4 regions of the Rossellomorea sp. DA94 genome follow, and region 1 is predicted to be linked to each of the others. Evidence: predicted binding sites of a transcription regulator. Region 1 holds the regulator's gene; each other region holds the start of a gene.
The links. Region 1 encodes CtsR, which represses protease genes until heat stress. Its sites were predicted from a motif close to ATGGTCAATAAAGGTCAAACA; they were not measured.
Positions count from the first base shown of each region.

Region 1 (3,514 bases):
CCCGTGGAGCTTTACTGTAGCCTGATATTGAATTTTGGTACAGCTTGTACAGGATAGGTAGGAGCCTTGGAAACCGGAGCGCCAGCTTCGGTGGAGGCATCGGTGGGATACTACCCTGGCTGTATTGAAATTCTAACCCGCGCCCCTTATCGGGGTGGGAGACAGTGTCAGGTGGGCAGTTTGACTGGGGCGGTCGCCTCCTAAAGAGTAACGGAGGCGCCCAAAGGTTCCCTCAGAATGGTTGGAAATCATTCGCAGAGTGTAAAGGCACAAGGGAGCTTGACTGCGAGACCTACAAGTCGAGCAGGGACGAAAGTCGGGCTTAGTGATCCGGTGGTTCCGCATGGAAGGGCCATCGCTCAACGGATAAAAGCTACCCCGGGGATAACAGGCTTATCTCCCCCAAGAGTCCACATCGACGGGGAGGTTTGGCACCTCGATGTCGGCTCATCGCATCCTGGGGCTGTAGTCGGTCCCAAGGGTTGGGCTGTTCGCCCATTAAAGCGGTACGCGAGCTGGGTTCAGAACGTCGTGAGACAGTTCGGTCCCTATCCGTCGTGGGCGCAGGAAATTTGAGAGGAGCTGTCCTTAGTACGAGAGGACCGGGATGGACGCACCGCTGGTGTACCAGTTGTCTTGCCAAAGGCATCGCTGGGTAGCTATGTGCGGAAGGGATAAGTGCTGAAAGCATCTAAGCATGAAGCCCCCCTCGAGATGAGATTTCCCATCACGTAAGTGAGTAAGATCCCTAGAAGATGACTAGGTAGATAGGTCAGAGATGGAAGCATGGCGACATGTGGAGTTGACTGATACTAATCGATCGAGGACTTAACCACAAAGAGTCATATTTATATGAACAACAATTGGTCGGTATTCGGCTTTCTTGACATCAATTCTTTATCTAGTTTTGAAGGAACAACCCTTCAATTGAATATTCGTCTGGTGATAATGGCGAAGAGGTCACACCCGTTCCCATGCCGAACACGGAAGTTAAGCTCTTCAGCGCCGATGGTAGTTGGGGGATCTCCCCCTGTGAGAGTAGGACGTCGCCAGGCAAATAGGAAAAAGAGTAGCTCTTAGGAGTTACTCTTTTTTTGGTTTTAATTAAATTTGTTCAAAGAACATAAGTGTTTTACGTATCCATCCTCCGCTTAAACCCACTCACCACGGCACCACATCCTAATACTTCTCACCTACGCTGTGCCCCATTTCCAAATTTCTATCCAACAATCTCATATTCACACGTTTAAAACCTTCCTTAAACAGGAAAACTTCTAAGGTCAAACTTCATAATTGCAAAGTTTAAAACGCGGTTGTATAATTATAGTCAAATATAGTCAAAGTCAAAATGAGGAGGAGGTTTGATGAGGAACATATCCGACATCATTGAAAATTATTTAAAGAATGTGTTAGAACTGAGTGAAAGTGAGATAGTCGAGATTAAAAGAAGCGAGATTGCTGATAAGTTTCAATGTGTTCCTTCTCAAATTAATTATGTGATTAATACCCGCTTTACTGTAGAACGAGGGTATGTAGTAGAAAGCAAACGTGGCGGCGGTGGATACATCCGGATCATGAAGGTGAAGGCCCACGATCAGGTTCACTTGATCGACCAGTTAGTGGCATTGATTACACAAACGATCAGTCAGAATACGGCAGCTGATATTGTTTTTCGGTTAGTGGAAGAAGAGATCATTTCCGAAAGAGAAGCCAAGATCATGCTGAGTGTGATGGATCGATCGGTCATCATGGTCGAATTACCGGAACGGGATATCCTGAGAGGAAGAATGCTTAGAGCCATGCTGGATACATTGAAGTATGAGTAAGGGTTAAAGAGGTGAATGGGATGGTTTGTCAAGAGTGTAATGAAAGACCTGCGACCCTTCATTTTACCAAGGTGGTAAACGGGGAAAAGACAGAGGTTCACTTATGTGAGCAATGCGCTCAGGATAAGGGTGAGATGTTTATGTTTGATTCTTCTCCCGGCTTTTCAGTGAACAATTTATTGGCAGGTCTTCTTAATATAGCTCCTGCATTTAAGCAGGCAAAGGAAACCGAGATTCCTAAGACAGAAGTTTTGCAGTGTGAAAAATGTAAAATGACGATTCATCAGTTCATTAATGTGGGACGCTTCGGCTGTGCCCATTGTTATGAGACGTTTAAAGATGAACTCACTCCATTATTAAAGCGTGTTCATAATGGCAATGTCGAGCATCATGGAAAGGTTCCGGAGCGTATGGGCGGAGCCATCCATGTGAAAAAGAAGGTTTTACAGTTGAAGTCTGAATTGCAAGCTATGATTGCGGATGAAGAGTTTGAGAAAGCAGCCGAGATCCGAGACGAAATCCGCTCCCTGGAAAAGGAGATAAAGAAAGAGGGAGGCGATAAAGAATGAGTCTTGAGAAGTTCTTGAGTAATGCCGTCAGTTCCTGGATGAGTGAAGAGGGACCGAATTCGGATATTGTCCTCAGCTCCAGGGTAAGGCTTGCGAGGAATCTGACAGACTTCCGTTTTTCCACACTTTATTCTTCAGAGGAAGCCAGGGAAATCGTGGATCGGGTAAGGGAGAAGCTCACATCATACCCGAAGAATTTAGGAGAATTAGAATTTTTACCTACAAGTGAGATTCAGCCTCTCCAAAAGAGGGTATTAATGGAGAAACACCTTATAAGTCCGAATTTGGCAGAGGAAACGAATTATGGAGCTGTCCTTTTATCAAGTGAGGAAGATATTAGCATAATGGTAAACGAAGAAGACCATATTCGAATACAGTGTTTATATCCAGGTCTGCAATTGAAGGAAGCTTTACAGAAAGCCAATCAGATCGACGATTGGTTTGAAAGTGAATTTGACTTTGCGTTTGATGAGAAGCATGGCTACTTAACGACTTGTCCTACCAACGTGGGGACGGGTCTCAGGGCTTCCGTCATGATGCATTTGCCGGGACTGGTGTTGACGCAGCAGTTAAACCGTATCATTCCCGCCATCAATCAACTGGGGTTAGTGGTGAGAGGGATTTACGGAGAAGGCAGCGAAGCGCTGGGGAACATCTTTCAAATCTCCAATCAAACGACACTTGGTAAGTCGGAAGAAGATATCGTAGAAGATTTGTTAAGCGTTGTGAAGCAGATCATTGAAAAAGAGCAATCGGCAAGGGACGCATTAGTTCAAACGTCAAACATACAATTAGAGGATAGGATCTTCCGTTCTCTAGGGGTGCTGGAGCACAGCAGGATCATTGAGTCCAAGGAAGCTGCGAAATGTTTATCGGATGTCAGGCTTGGAATTGATTTAGGATACATCAAAGTGATATCTAAGAATATATTGAATGAACTAATGATTTTAACCCAACCTGGTTTTTTACAACAATATTCTGGAGGTCCACTGAGACCAAATGAACGAGATATAAGAAGGTCTTCTTTGATTCGGGAGCGAATTAAGTTAGATAAAGATACATGTGAGGAGGAAAAATAATATGATGTTTGGTCGATTTACAGAAAGAGCCCAAAAAGTA
Region 1 is NZ_CP122397.1:105,085-108,598, forward strand. It holds rRNA gene P8596_RS00555 (23S ribosomal RNA) at 1-836, shown strand, start outside; rRNA gene rrf (5S ribosomal RNA) at 939-1,055, shown strand; gene P8596_RS00565 (CtsR family transcriptional regulator) at 1,365-1,826, shown strand; gene mcsA (protein-arginine kinase activator protein McsA) at 1,847-2,395, shown strand; gene mcsB (protein-arginine kinase McsB) at 2,392-3,474, shown strand; gene clpC (ATP-dependent protease ATP-binding subunit ClpC) at 3,476-3,514, shown strand, end outside.

Region 2 (3,514 bases), 1.5 Mb from region 1:
AGACATATCGATTCGGATCATCTGCTCTTCGCTGTCAAATAACGTTTGGGCAAGTGTCTTCGCAAGCTCTGTCTTCCCGACTCCTGTCGGGCCTAAGAAAATAAAGGAACCAATCGGTCTGTTCGGATCCTTGATCCCTGCCCTGGCACGAATGACGGCATCACTGACCAGTTGTACCGCTTCATCCTGGCCGATCACCCGTTCATGAAGAATGTGATCAAGCTTCAACAACTTCTCCCGTTCTCCTTCTACAAGCTTTGTGACCGGAATGCCTGTCCATCTCGCCACAATGTTCGCGACTTCTTCTTCTGTCACTTCTTCACGAAGCAGGCGCCCTTCCTCTTCTTTCATCATTTCCTGCTCCACTGCGGCAAGTTCTTTCTCCATGGCCGGAATCCGTCCGTGCCTGAGCTCAGCGGCTTTATTCAAATCATAATCACTTTCGGCTTCTTCGAGCTGGCGCCTGAGTTTCTCCAGCTCTTCCCGCTTCTCCTGTACGACGGAGATACTTTCTTTCTCCTTTAGCCACTTTAATTTCATGGTGTTCGCTTTTTCCTTCAGATTGCTTAGATCTTCACGGATACGTCCGAGCCGCTCCAGACTTGCAGCATCTTTCTCCTTATTCAACGCCGCTTCCTCGATTTCAAGCTGCATCACTTTACGTGTCACTTCATCGAGCTCTGATGGCATCGAATCGATTTCCGTCCGGATCATCGCACATGCTTCATCGATCAGGTCGATGGCTTTATCAGGGAGGAAGCGGTCTGATATATAACGATCGGACAGGCTGGATGCAGCTACGATGGCCCGGTCATGAATATTGACCCCATGATGGATCTCAAAACGTTCCTTCAACCCTCTCAGGATGGAAATCGTATCCTCCACATTCGGTTCCTGTACGAGCACTTGTTGAAATCGTCTTTCCAGGGCAGGATCCTTCTCGATATACTTTCGGTATTCATTGAGGGTCGTTGCCCCGATGCAATGAAGCTCCCCTCTGGCAAGCATCGGCTTCAGGATATTCCCCGCATCCATGGCCCCCTCTGTTTTTCCTGCACCTACAATCGTATGGAGTTCATCTATGAAAAGAAGAATGCGTCCTTCACTCTTTTTCACTTCTTGGAGTACGGCCTTCAGCCGCTCTTCAAACTCACCCCTGAATTTCGCTCCAGCGACTAAAGAGCTCATGTCCAGCTCGAAAATCGTCTTATCCTTCAAGCCTTCGGGTACGTCCTTACGAACAATCCTCTGTGCCAGACCTTCCACAATGGCGGTTTTCCCTACTCCCGGCTCTCCGATCAAGACGGGATTATTCTTCGTTTTCCGTGAAAGAATGCGAATGACGTGGCGAATTTCACTATCTCTTCCGATGACAGGATCGATTCTGCCTGACCTCACATCTGCCACAAGATCCCTTCCGTATTTCTTCAGTGCTTCATATTTCACTTCCGGGTTTTGTGTCGTCACCCTGCTCCCTCCTCTTATCTCTTCAATGATTTCTCTGACGTTCTTTTCTGTTACCCCTTGCTGCATTAAGTACAGCGTTATCAGATGCTGTTTCTGCTTCCACAGGGATAGAGCAAGATGCTCGACGGAAATATAATCGTCTTCCCATTTGCGTTTTAAACTCTCACTTTCAGAGAAAAGTTGATGGATATCCCTTGAAAGGTACTGTCCATATTGGATTCCTTCCCCCTCTACTGAAGGGATGTCATCTATCTTCTCATCGATCCATTCCGTCAAAGACTGAATGGTTACCCCCGCCCGTTCATATATGGTGCGAAGGAAACTCTCTTCCGACCCTAGCAGCGACTTCCACAAATGCAGCGCACTTATATCTGTATGTAGCTTTTCAGCAGCCAATTGACCAGCGGTAGCCAACCCTTCCTGAATGCTGTGGGTCATGCTATCAAGATTCATTATCTGCCACCTCACATTTTGACCTTCATTGACCTTTAATGACATTATATCCCTTTCATTCGAAAAGGAAAAGAAAAAGGAACAAGGATTGCCTTGAACGGGGCACCCTTGTTCCAGATGGTTAAGGTTTTCTCATATACGACCATAGGCGGTTATGGTTGGAGTTCTCAGGAAACCTGTCCCCTGCTTTCAAACGCAGTTTTTGCGGATTCTTTACCATGCTCCCGGTTTCACCGATTTCTATATACTCACCATTGTTCGGTGCCTTTTCGCCGGCCCTGAATTGTCGTGACTGTCCCATTCTTACCCCTCCTTTTTCGAAGCGATGCTTCTTTCCTATTTTTCTACAAGCGTGACCATTCATGCATGCCAGATGAAGGATAAATATGATAATCCCGTTACGGTTCGGTTAACATTCGGAAAAAGGCTTTACAGTCTTTCCCTTAATGGTGTTAAATTAAAAAATGTGGAGAAAAAAAGCTTGGAGGATATACAATGGATTTTTATTTGATTATGAAATACTTATTTTTAGGGATTTTTCAAGGGTTCACGGAACCGATTCCGATCTCATCCAGTGGACACCTGCTGCTTGCACAGCATTTCCTTGGTATCAAAGACACAACACTGACCTTTGAAATTCTGGTCAATACGGCATCTTTACTCGCTGTTCTCATTATTTACCGGGAAGACATCTTACGCCTCATCGTAAATGGCCTCGGTTATTTCAAGCAGAAAACACCCGAAACAAAACGTGATTTTCATTTCATCATATACTTACTGATCGGCACAATCCCAGCAGGGGTGATCGGTATATTATTCGGCGATGTGATTGAGGAACATCTTACTTCTGTCATCACGGTAGGTATCACGCTCATCGTTACAGGTATCGCCCTTTGGATGATCCGTAACCTGAGAGGAAGAAAAAATGATGGAGACTTAAATGTAAAGGACGCAATCATCATCGGTCTTGCACAGGCAGTTGCCCTCATCCCCGGAATCAGTCGTTCAGGTGCAACGATCGTTGCCGCCATGGCAAGCGGTATGAAGGCAGAAACAGCCTTGCGTTTCTCATTCCTTCTTTATATACCTGTCAGTGTGGGCGTCATGGTATTTGGGATAAGCGACTTGATGGGTGATCCGAACCTTGCTTCCATGGCGATTCCATATACAGTTGCCTTCATTGCTTCCCTGATTGCTTCTTACTTCTCATTGAAGTGGTTCATGAATATTATGGCAAAAGGGAACTTGAAATACTTCGCTATTTATTGTGTCGCGGTCGGAGCAGCCGTCCTGATTTTCACATAAACCTTCTATCCGTCGGGTATCTTTGGTAAGCTTGTTAGAATAAGACATTTTGATGGAAACGGTGTGATCTCATGAGTGAGAATATTGAACTCCCTTCCGAGATAAAACAATTATTCATCGATAAAAAGTCGGTGAGAACCTTAAAAAAAGGACGTTTTTTGTTTCAAGAAGGAAAAGCGGCTCACGAGTTATATTTAATCAAAAACGGTCGGGTTCAAATAAGCAAAGTCATTCCTGATGGACGGGAATTATCCCTACGCATCTGTTCAACGGATGATGTCATCGGAGA
Region 2 is NZ_CP122397.1:1,587,852-1,591,365, reverse strand. It holds gene clpB (ATP-dependent chaperone ClpB) at 1-1,920, opposite strand, end outside; gene P8596_RS08345 (YjzC family protein) at 2,042-2,221, opposite strand; gene P8596_RS08340 (undecaprenyl-diphosphate phosphatase) at 2,416-3,225, shown strand; gene P8596_RS08335 (Crp/Fnr family transcriptional regulator) at 3,297-3,514, shown strand, end outside.
Region 2: clpB (ATP-dependent chaperone ClpB) is a predicted target of CtsR. The motif match lies at 1,936-1,956, and genes of this name have one in related genera.

Region 3 (3,514 bases), 730 kb from region 1:
CTCATCGATAAAGAGGGCAACAACTTATTAATGAATAAGAAATTGTCAGGTCTGATCAATGGTGAAATTGACGAACTTCAACAGGCATGCTATCAAACCTGGAAGCAGTCACTGATTGATCGGGTGGAAGACAAAGAGAAACTGGATGAGTATTATGAAACCATTGTGAAGGAAGGGAAGACAGGGAAACAGCTCCTTACCTATCACTTGGTGGATAGTAAAGAAGTATTCCAGGTGTATTCTGAATCCCTCTATCGTGGGGAAGATCAGATAGGCACGATCTTTGTTCATCGTGATATCACGAAAGAATTCGAAGTCGATCAAATGAAATCGGAGTTTGTCAGCACCGTCAGCCATGAACTTCGGACCCCTCTATCAAGCGTGCTTGGATTTACGGAACTGATGCTGACAAAAGACTTAAAGCCTGAACGGACGAAGAAATACTTAACGACGATCTATCAGGAAGCAAAGCGGTTAACATCCCTTATCAACGACTTCCTGGATGTGCAGCGCATGGAGTCCGGACGCCAGACTTTCGATAAAAAATTCGAAGATGTCGTCCCGCTCATTCAACAGGTGATCGATACCCAAAGGGTCAATGCGCCCCATCACTCTTTCAATATCGCAAGGGAGACGGACTGCACGATCGTCCTTGGGGACCGGGATAAGTTGTCACAGGCATTCACCAATCTTATCAGCAATGCCATCAAATATTCTCCTGATGGGGGTACCATAACCATCCGATTCCGCGAAGGAGAGGAGAGCATTCTCATCGATATCCGGGATGAGGGCCTCGGTATACCACAGGACGCAATTCCAAATCTCTTCACCAAGTTCTACCGGGTCGACAACTCCGATCAGAGGAGAATCGGTGGTACTGGATTGGGGCTGACGATCGTGAAGGAAATCATTGAAACCCATGAAGGAAACATCACCGTTTCTTCAGAAGAGGGGAAAGGGAGTCTATTCACCGTGCGGCTGCCGATCGTGACCATCGAAACCTTCAAAGAAGATGAACAATGCGGTGACGGGATGAACATCGTTGTCATTGAAGATGATATCAATCTTGCATCCTTGCTCAAAGCCGAACTTTCCGACAGTGGGTTCAAGGTGTTGCATAAAGCTTCAGGTGGTGAAGCTTTAACCAACATGCAGGAAGAGAAACCCGATGCCGTTGTTCTCGACATTATGCTTGAAGGAAGCATGTCGGGATGGGATGTACTTGAGAAAATGAAATCGGACCACGAACTTGCCCAAATACCCATCATCATTTCTTCCGCGCTGGATGAAAAAGAAAAAGGGCTCACGCTTGGAGCCAATGATTATTTAGTCAAACCCTATCATCCCAGCAGGCTGTCTAAAACGATTTTACATCTGCTGTTGAAAAAAGGGATGAACGGTGAAATTTTGGTGCCGGTTGAGGAAAAACGACTGAAATAGAATGAACAAAAAACCCCCTTCACGGAGTCCGTGAAGGGGGTTTTGTATACTTATTTATTATCCATTTCGTTACGAGTGATGATGCGGTCGATCAATCCGTATTCAAGCGCTCTTTCAGCTGTCATGAAGTTATCGCGGTCCGTATCTTTTGAAATCACTTCAAGAGGTTGACCAGTGCGATCAGCAAGGATTTGATTCAATTTTTCACGAAGGAATAGAATACGCTTTGCAGCGATTTCAATTTCCGTCGCCTGACCTTGAGCACCACCAAGTGGTTGGTGAATCATCACTTCAGCGTTAGGAAGGGCTAAACGCTTGCCTTTTGCACCTGCTGCAAGAAGGAACGCACCCATTGAAGCCGCCATACCGATACAGATTGTTTGCACATCAGGCTTGATGTATTGGATTGTATCGTAAATAGCCATACCTGCCGTGATGCTTCCGCCAGGAGAGTTTATGTAGATTGAGATATCCTTCTCCGGGTTTTCAGATTCAAGGAAAAGAAGCTGTGCTACAATGGAGTTCGCCACATTGTCGTCAATGCCGCTTCCAAGCATGATGACCCGGTCTTTCAATAAACGTGAATAAATGTCATATGCACGCTCACCGCGGTTTGTTTGTTCAATAACTGTAGGAATTAAATTCATCCTCGTTCCTCCTTAGATATCTTTTATTTTTTTAGAGTTACTTATTCACTTTGTACTGTTATCATACACCCATGGTCAATAAAGGTCAAACTTAATGCTTCCTTATTTACCCTGTATATAAATCCTTTCTACATGATACCCATTCATACCTTTTTTAAACGGGCGGGTGTTTGTAAAGTTTATGGTTGACAGCTGGGGTAAGTTCCATAATTAACATGATTAAAAGGGATTCTACTCTAAAAGGAGCATAAGGTGAAAATAATGACCGTTCCTTTTCGCTGCAGGCACTTGCTTTCCGCGGGGCGTGAGTTGAGCCTCCTCGGGCGCTGCCCTGTGGGGTCTCAACTTTCCCGCTTTTCCCGCAGGAGTCAAGTGCCTTCCGCTTCAATCCACTCTGTGGTTCTGTATTAGGATAGATAAAGATAAACAGACCCAAAATGAATTTAAGCTTTTCTGTAAAGAAATCCCCACACCACTTTTAAATGATATTAATGATGAAGCTAAAAAAGACATATACGATAATATCTATTGCAAACAAGTAATATCTGGCTTATAATATATATTCGTGACGGTTATTCATTTCTTGCCCTCGTGGTGCAACGGATAGCACGTAAGATTCCGGTTCTTAAAATGGGGGTTCGATTCCCTCCGAGGGCGTAGTTGAAAGAGAGATATGAAGGTGTTTCCACAAGTTTTTAATTTGTGGAAGCACCTTTTTTCGTTCCTGAGATTAAGGGTATTGTAGTGTATTGTATAATCATATAATATACCTGTTTTGAAGAAGTGCCGGATCAGTTTTGAATGAGATACATAGGAAAGTGGCAAGAAGATTTCGCCTTGCATCAGAAAGTTAGAGATAGCAAAGAAGAAAAATTTAAAACCGGGATGGTGGATTAGAATGAAAGATTTTGTAGCTTTTGACTTTGAAACGGCTAATCGTGCAAGACACAGTATATGCTCAGTCGGAATGGTATTTGTAGAAAATGGAGAAATTGTGGATTCCATTTACCAATTAATCGATCCAGAAGAAAAATTTGATCATTTTAATATCAAAATCCATGGAATTACACCACAAGATGTTAAAGGTGCGATGACGTTCGATGCTTTCTATCATTCTATCAAGGACAAAATAGAGAATAAGTTGATGATTGCTCATAATCTTTCCTTCGATGGTTACGCTTTGAGGGATAATTTAGCTCGTTATGAAATGAAGCCTGTGTACAACCAATTTCTCTGCACCTATCAAATGTCCAGAAAAATGGTGAAGGGTCTTCCTGCCTATCAGCTTTCCTCTCTTTGCACTTATTTTGGAATCGAATTAGATAACCACCACCATGCTGCAGATGATGCTAAAGCATGTGCTCAAATAATGCTAAAACTAGCAGAAGAGTACAAGATTACAGACTTTGATTCCCTCTACCATAAGA
Region 3 is NZ_CP122397.1:4,006,707-4,010,220, reverse strand. It holds gene P8596_RS20860 (ATP-binding protein) at 1-1,440, shown strand, start outside; gene clpP (ATP-dependent Clp endopeptidase proteolytic subunit ClpP) at 1,491-2,087, opposite strand; tRNA gene P8596_RS20850 (tRNA-Arg) at 2,673-2,744, shown strand; gene P8596_RS20845 (3'-5' exonuclease) at 2,986-3,514, shown strand, end outside.
Region 3: clpP (ATP-dependent Clp endopeptidase proteolytic subunit ClpP) is a predicted target of CtsR. The motif match lies at 2,159-2,179, and genes of this name have one in related genera.

Region 4 (3,514 bases), 1.2 Mb from region 1:
CAATTGATCCGTCTTGGGGGACCGAACTTCCACGAGCTTCCGATCAATAGACCTGTGTGTCCTTTCCACAATAACCAGCGTGATGGATACGGCCGCCATACGATCAATAAAGGACAGGTCAGCTATCACAACAATTCACTGGCTCATAATACACCGGCCCCCGTTTCGCAGGAAGAAGGCGGGTACACCCACTATCAGGAAAAGATGGAGGGCAGGAAAGTACGTACAAGAAGTGAAAGCTTCAAGGATCACTTCTCTCAGGCAACACTATTCTGGAACAGCATGAGTGAGCCGGAGAAGGAGCATATCATTCAAGCCTTCAGCTTTGAACTCGGAAAAGTGAAAAGCAAATCGATTCAGAAGCAGATCGTCGATATGTTTGCAAACGTCAGTATGGATCTGGCTAAAGGTTTTGCGGAAGCGATCAATATAAAAGTACCTGAAGGAGAAGGATCGAAGGTAACGAAATCTTCACCGGCTTTAAGTCAGGAAAATACGAAAAAGAAGCCGGCTACCCGGAAAGTCGGTGTCATCGTAGGAAATGGCTTTAAAGGAGAAGAAGTGAACCGTGTCCTCTCTGCTCTTAAAGAAGAAGGGGTCCAGCCTGAAATCATCAGTGACAAACTGGGGACGCGCAAAGGTGATGACGGTACAGAGCTTGAAGTGGACCATACATTCTTAACGGGAGAATCGGTCTTATTCGACAGCCTATACGTTGTAGGTGGAGAAAACGTAGATAAGAAATTTTCTCAAGATACCACCTACTTTGTTAAAGAAGCGTATTCTCACTTTAAACCGATCGGTGCCACCCATGAAGGTTTACACTGGTTGGAAGAGGCAGGTGTGAGGGGTTCAGGTGTTGTAACCGGGGATGACATGAAGTCATTCGCCAAGGAATTCACGGCAGCCATCGCAGCACATCGTCATTGGGATCGTGAATTAGTGTAAGGATAATAGAATAGTAACGGGGAAATGCTAGACCTGCTTCTTAGGTCTAGCATTTTTTTATGGTTTAAATAGCCCTTTTTACTAGAAAATAGACGTTTATATCATTCGAAACTACCAATACATACATAAGATAGCCATGTAAGGTGATTTAAAAGTACTGAATAAGTGAGGTGATTATGGATGGGTGCCGGTCATTCTCATGACGAATTTGACTTTTACAGCTTGCTATTAGTTCTGTTAATTGTAGCTTTTCTAGTACTACTTGCAATTAACCCTCTAGCAGCATTGATTGTTGGAATCGCTATTTTGGTTCTACTTGCCGTTAGTGCCATTAGCTAAGATTTAAAGATTGATCATTCCTTGGAGACAAGTCTTCAAGGAATACCATTACATTGAAATTTGCAAAAAGATGGAGGGGAAATCGATGAGTGAAAATAATAATCCACTAGAAGGACTTATGGATTTAATCAACCAATACACAAAAGAAGATGCGAGTAAACTGGATCTGGAAACGGCAAAGGAAAAAGTAAGTTCATTACTGAATGAGGATCACCTTAAAGGACTGTTAGGTTCTCAAGGTAAGAGTTCTCTTGATGCACTAGGTTCACTTGGAAACTTAGGGGCCATGGCAAATATGATGAATATTCTTCCAATGGTTGAAAAGGTGGTGAATCAGCGTATGTATAAAAAACAATCCGAATCCTACAAGCATGATGAATGTAAAAAAGACAAGGATCAAGATATCAAAGATCTTCTAAAAGACATTCTGGACGAACTGAAGAAAATTAAAAAATGCACATGCCATAAAAAGAAGCATGAGTGCTACAAAGACAAATGGGAGCATTGGTATTAATAGAGTCGGCGGACATGCCGGCTTTTTTTGTGTATTTCAGGAGTGGAATATCCATAAATCAATTAGTTGATTTCTCTATTCCACCCTATTATACTCTTCAATCAACGGGAAAGTAGAATCCAAGAAAAAATTCCCATAAGCAAAAATGTTGAAAGTCAAAAAAGGTCAAAGTATACTATGTTTATAAGGTCAAGAAAAGTCAAAGTCAAACATAGTCAAATTATAGTATGACCTTACCCATAAACCAACTAACAAACCACTTAATATATAAGAAGACAACAGGAGGTCATGTTCATGAAATGCCAAGTATGTCATCATAATCAAGCAACAGTTGAAGTCCATACGCAACTGAATGGTAAGAAATCCAGTATGAAAATGTGTTCTGCTTGCTTTCAAAAGCAGCAAACCCCTTCTGGCATTCACGGAGGTTTCCCGTTTGATGAATTATTCAAAGGTATGAGCATGGGCGGAAGTCCCGACCATGGATTCCAAAGCCAGCATCAGCCATCTTCATCAGCTCAAGCGAAAGAGGGGAATGGCGGAAACGGCATCCTCGACCAGTTCGGGCGTAATGTCACTGGAGCAGCTAAAGCCGGCTTGATCGATCCGGTTATCGGTCGTGACAAAGAAGTGGATCGTGTGATTGAAATTCTGAACCGCCGCAATAAAAACAATCCGGTACTGATTGGTGAGCCCGGCGTCGGGAAAACGGCCATTGCGGAAGGATTGGCACGTAAAATCGTAGCAGGAGATGTGCCGTCAAAATTATTAAACAAAGAAGTATATGTGATGGATGTTGCTTCCTTGACAGCAGGTACAGGTGTACGGGGATCATTCGAGGAACGGTTGAAAGCCATCATTAACGAATTGCAGAGTCGAGAGAACGTCATGCTATTCATCGATGAGATCCATCAATTGGTGGGAGCAGGTTCTGCAGAAGGATCCATGGATGCAGGGAATATCCTAAAACCTGCGCTTGCTCGCGGTGAACTGCAGGTAATTGGGGCGACAACCCTTAAAGAGTACCGTCAAATCGAAAAAGATGCGGCACTCGAACGTCGTTTCCAGCCTGTCATGGTCAATGAGCCTACACCGGAAGAATCCATTGAAATTCTTAAGGGTTTAAAAACCCGCTATGAAGACTATCATGGGGTGGAATTCACAGACGAAAGCATCGAGGCATGTGTGAAATTGTCACACCGTTATATACAGGACCGATTCCTGCCGGATAAAGCGATTGATCTGATGGATGAGGCAGGTTCAAAAGTGAACCTTCTATCTGAAGGCAAGAATAAAACGGCCCTTCACAAAAAATTACATGAAGTAAAAGTAAAGAAAGAGCAGGCAACGAAAGAAGAAAACTATGAGCAGGCAGCGATCCTAAGGGATGAGGAAGCGTCCTTGGAGAAACAGCTTGGCCGGGAATCATCTGATTCAAAGGCACTTGTAGAAAAGGACTTGATCCAGGCGATCATTGAAACCAAAACAGGCATCCCTGTAGGAAAGCTTCAAAGTGATGACCGTAAGCGGATGAAATCCCTTGAAGAAAACCTTGCCCATAAAGTGATCGGACAGGATGAAGCCGTGAAAAAAGTGGCGAAAGCCATCCGACGCAGCCGGGCAGGCTTGAAAGCGAAGCACCGTCCAATCGGAACATTCCTATTTGTGGGACCGACGGGTGTAGGGAAAACAGAATTAACGAAGACATTGGCA
Region 4 is NZ_CP122397.1:1,293,408-1,296,921, forward strand. It holds gene P8596_RS06790 (catalase) at 1-948, shown strand, start outside; gene P8596_RS06795 (hypothetical protein) at 1,373-1,801, shown strand; gene P8596_RS06800 (ATP-dependent Clp protease ATP-binding subunit) at 2,096-3,514, shown strand, end outside.
Region 4: P8596_RS06800 (ATP-dependent Clp protease ATP-binding subunit) is a predicted target of CtsR. The motif match lies at 1,987-2,007, and genes of this name have one in related genera.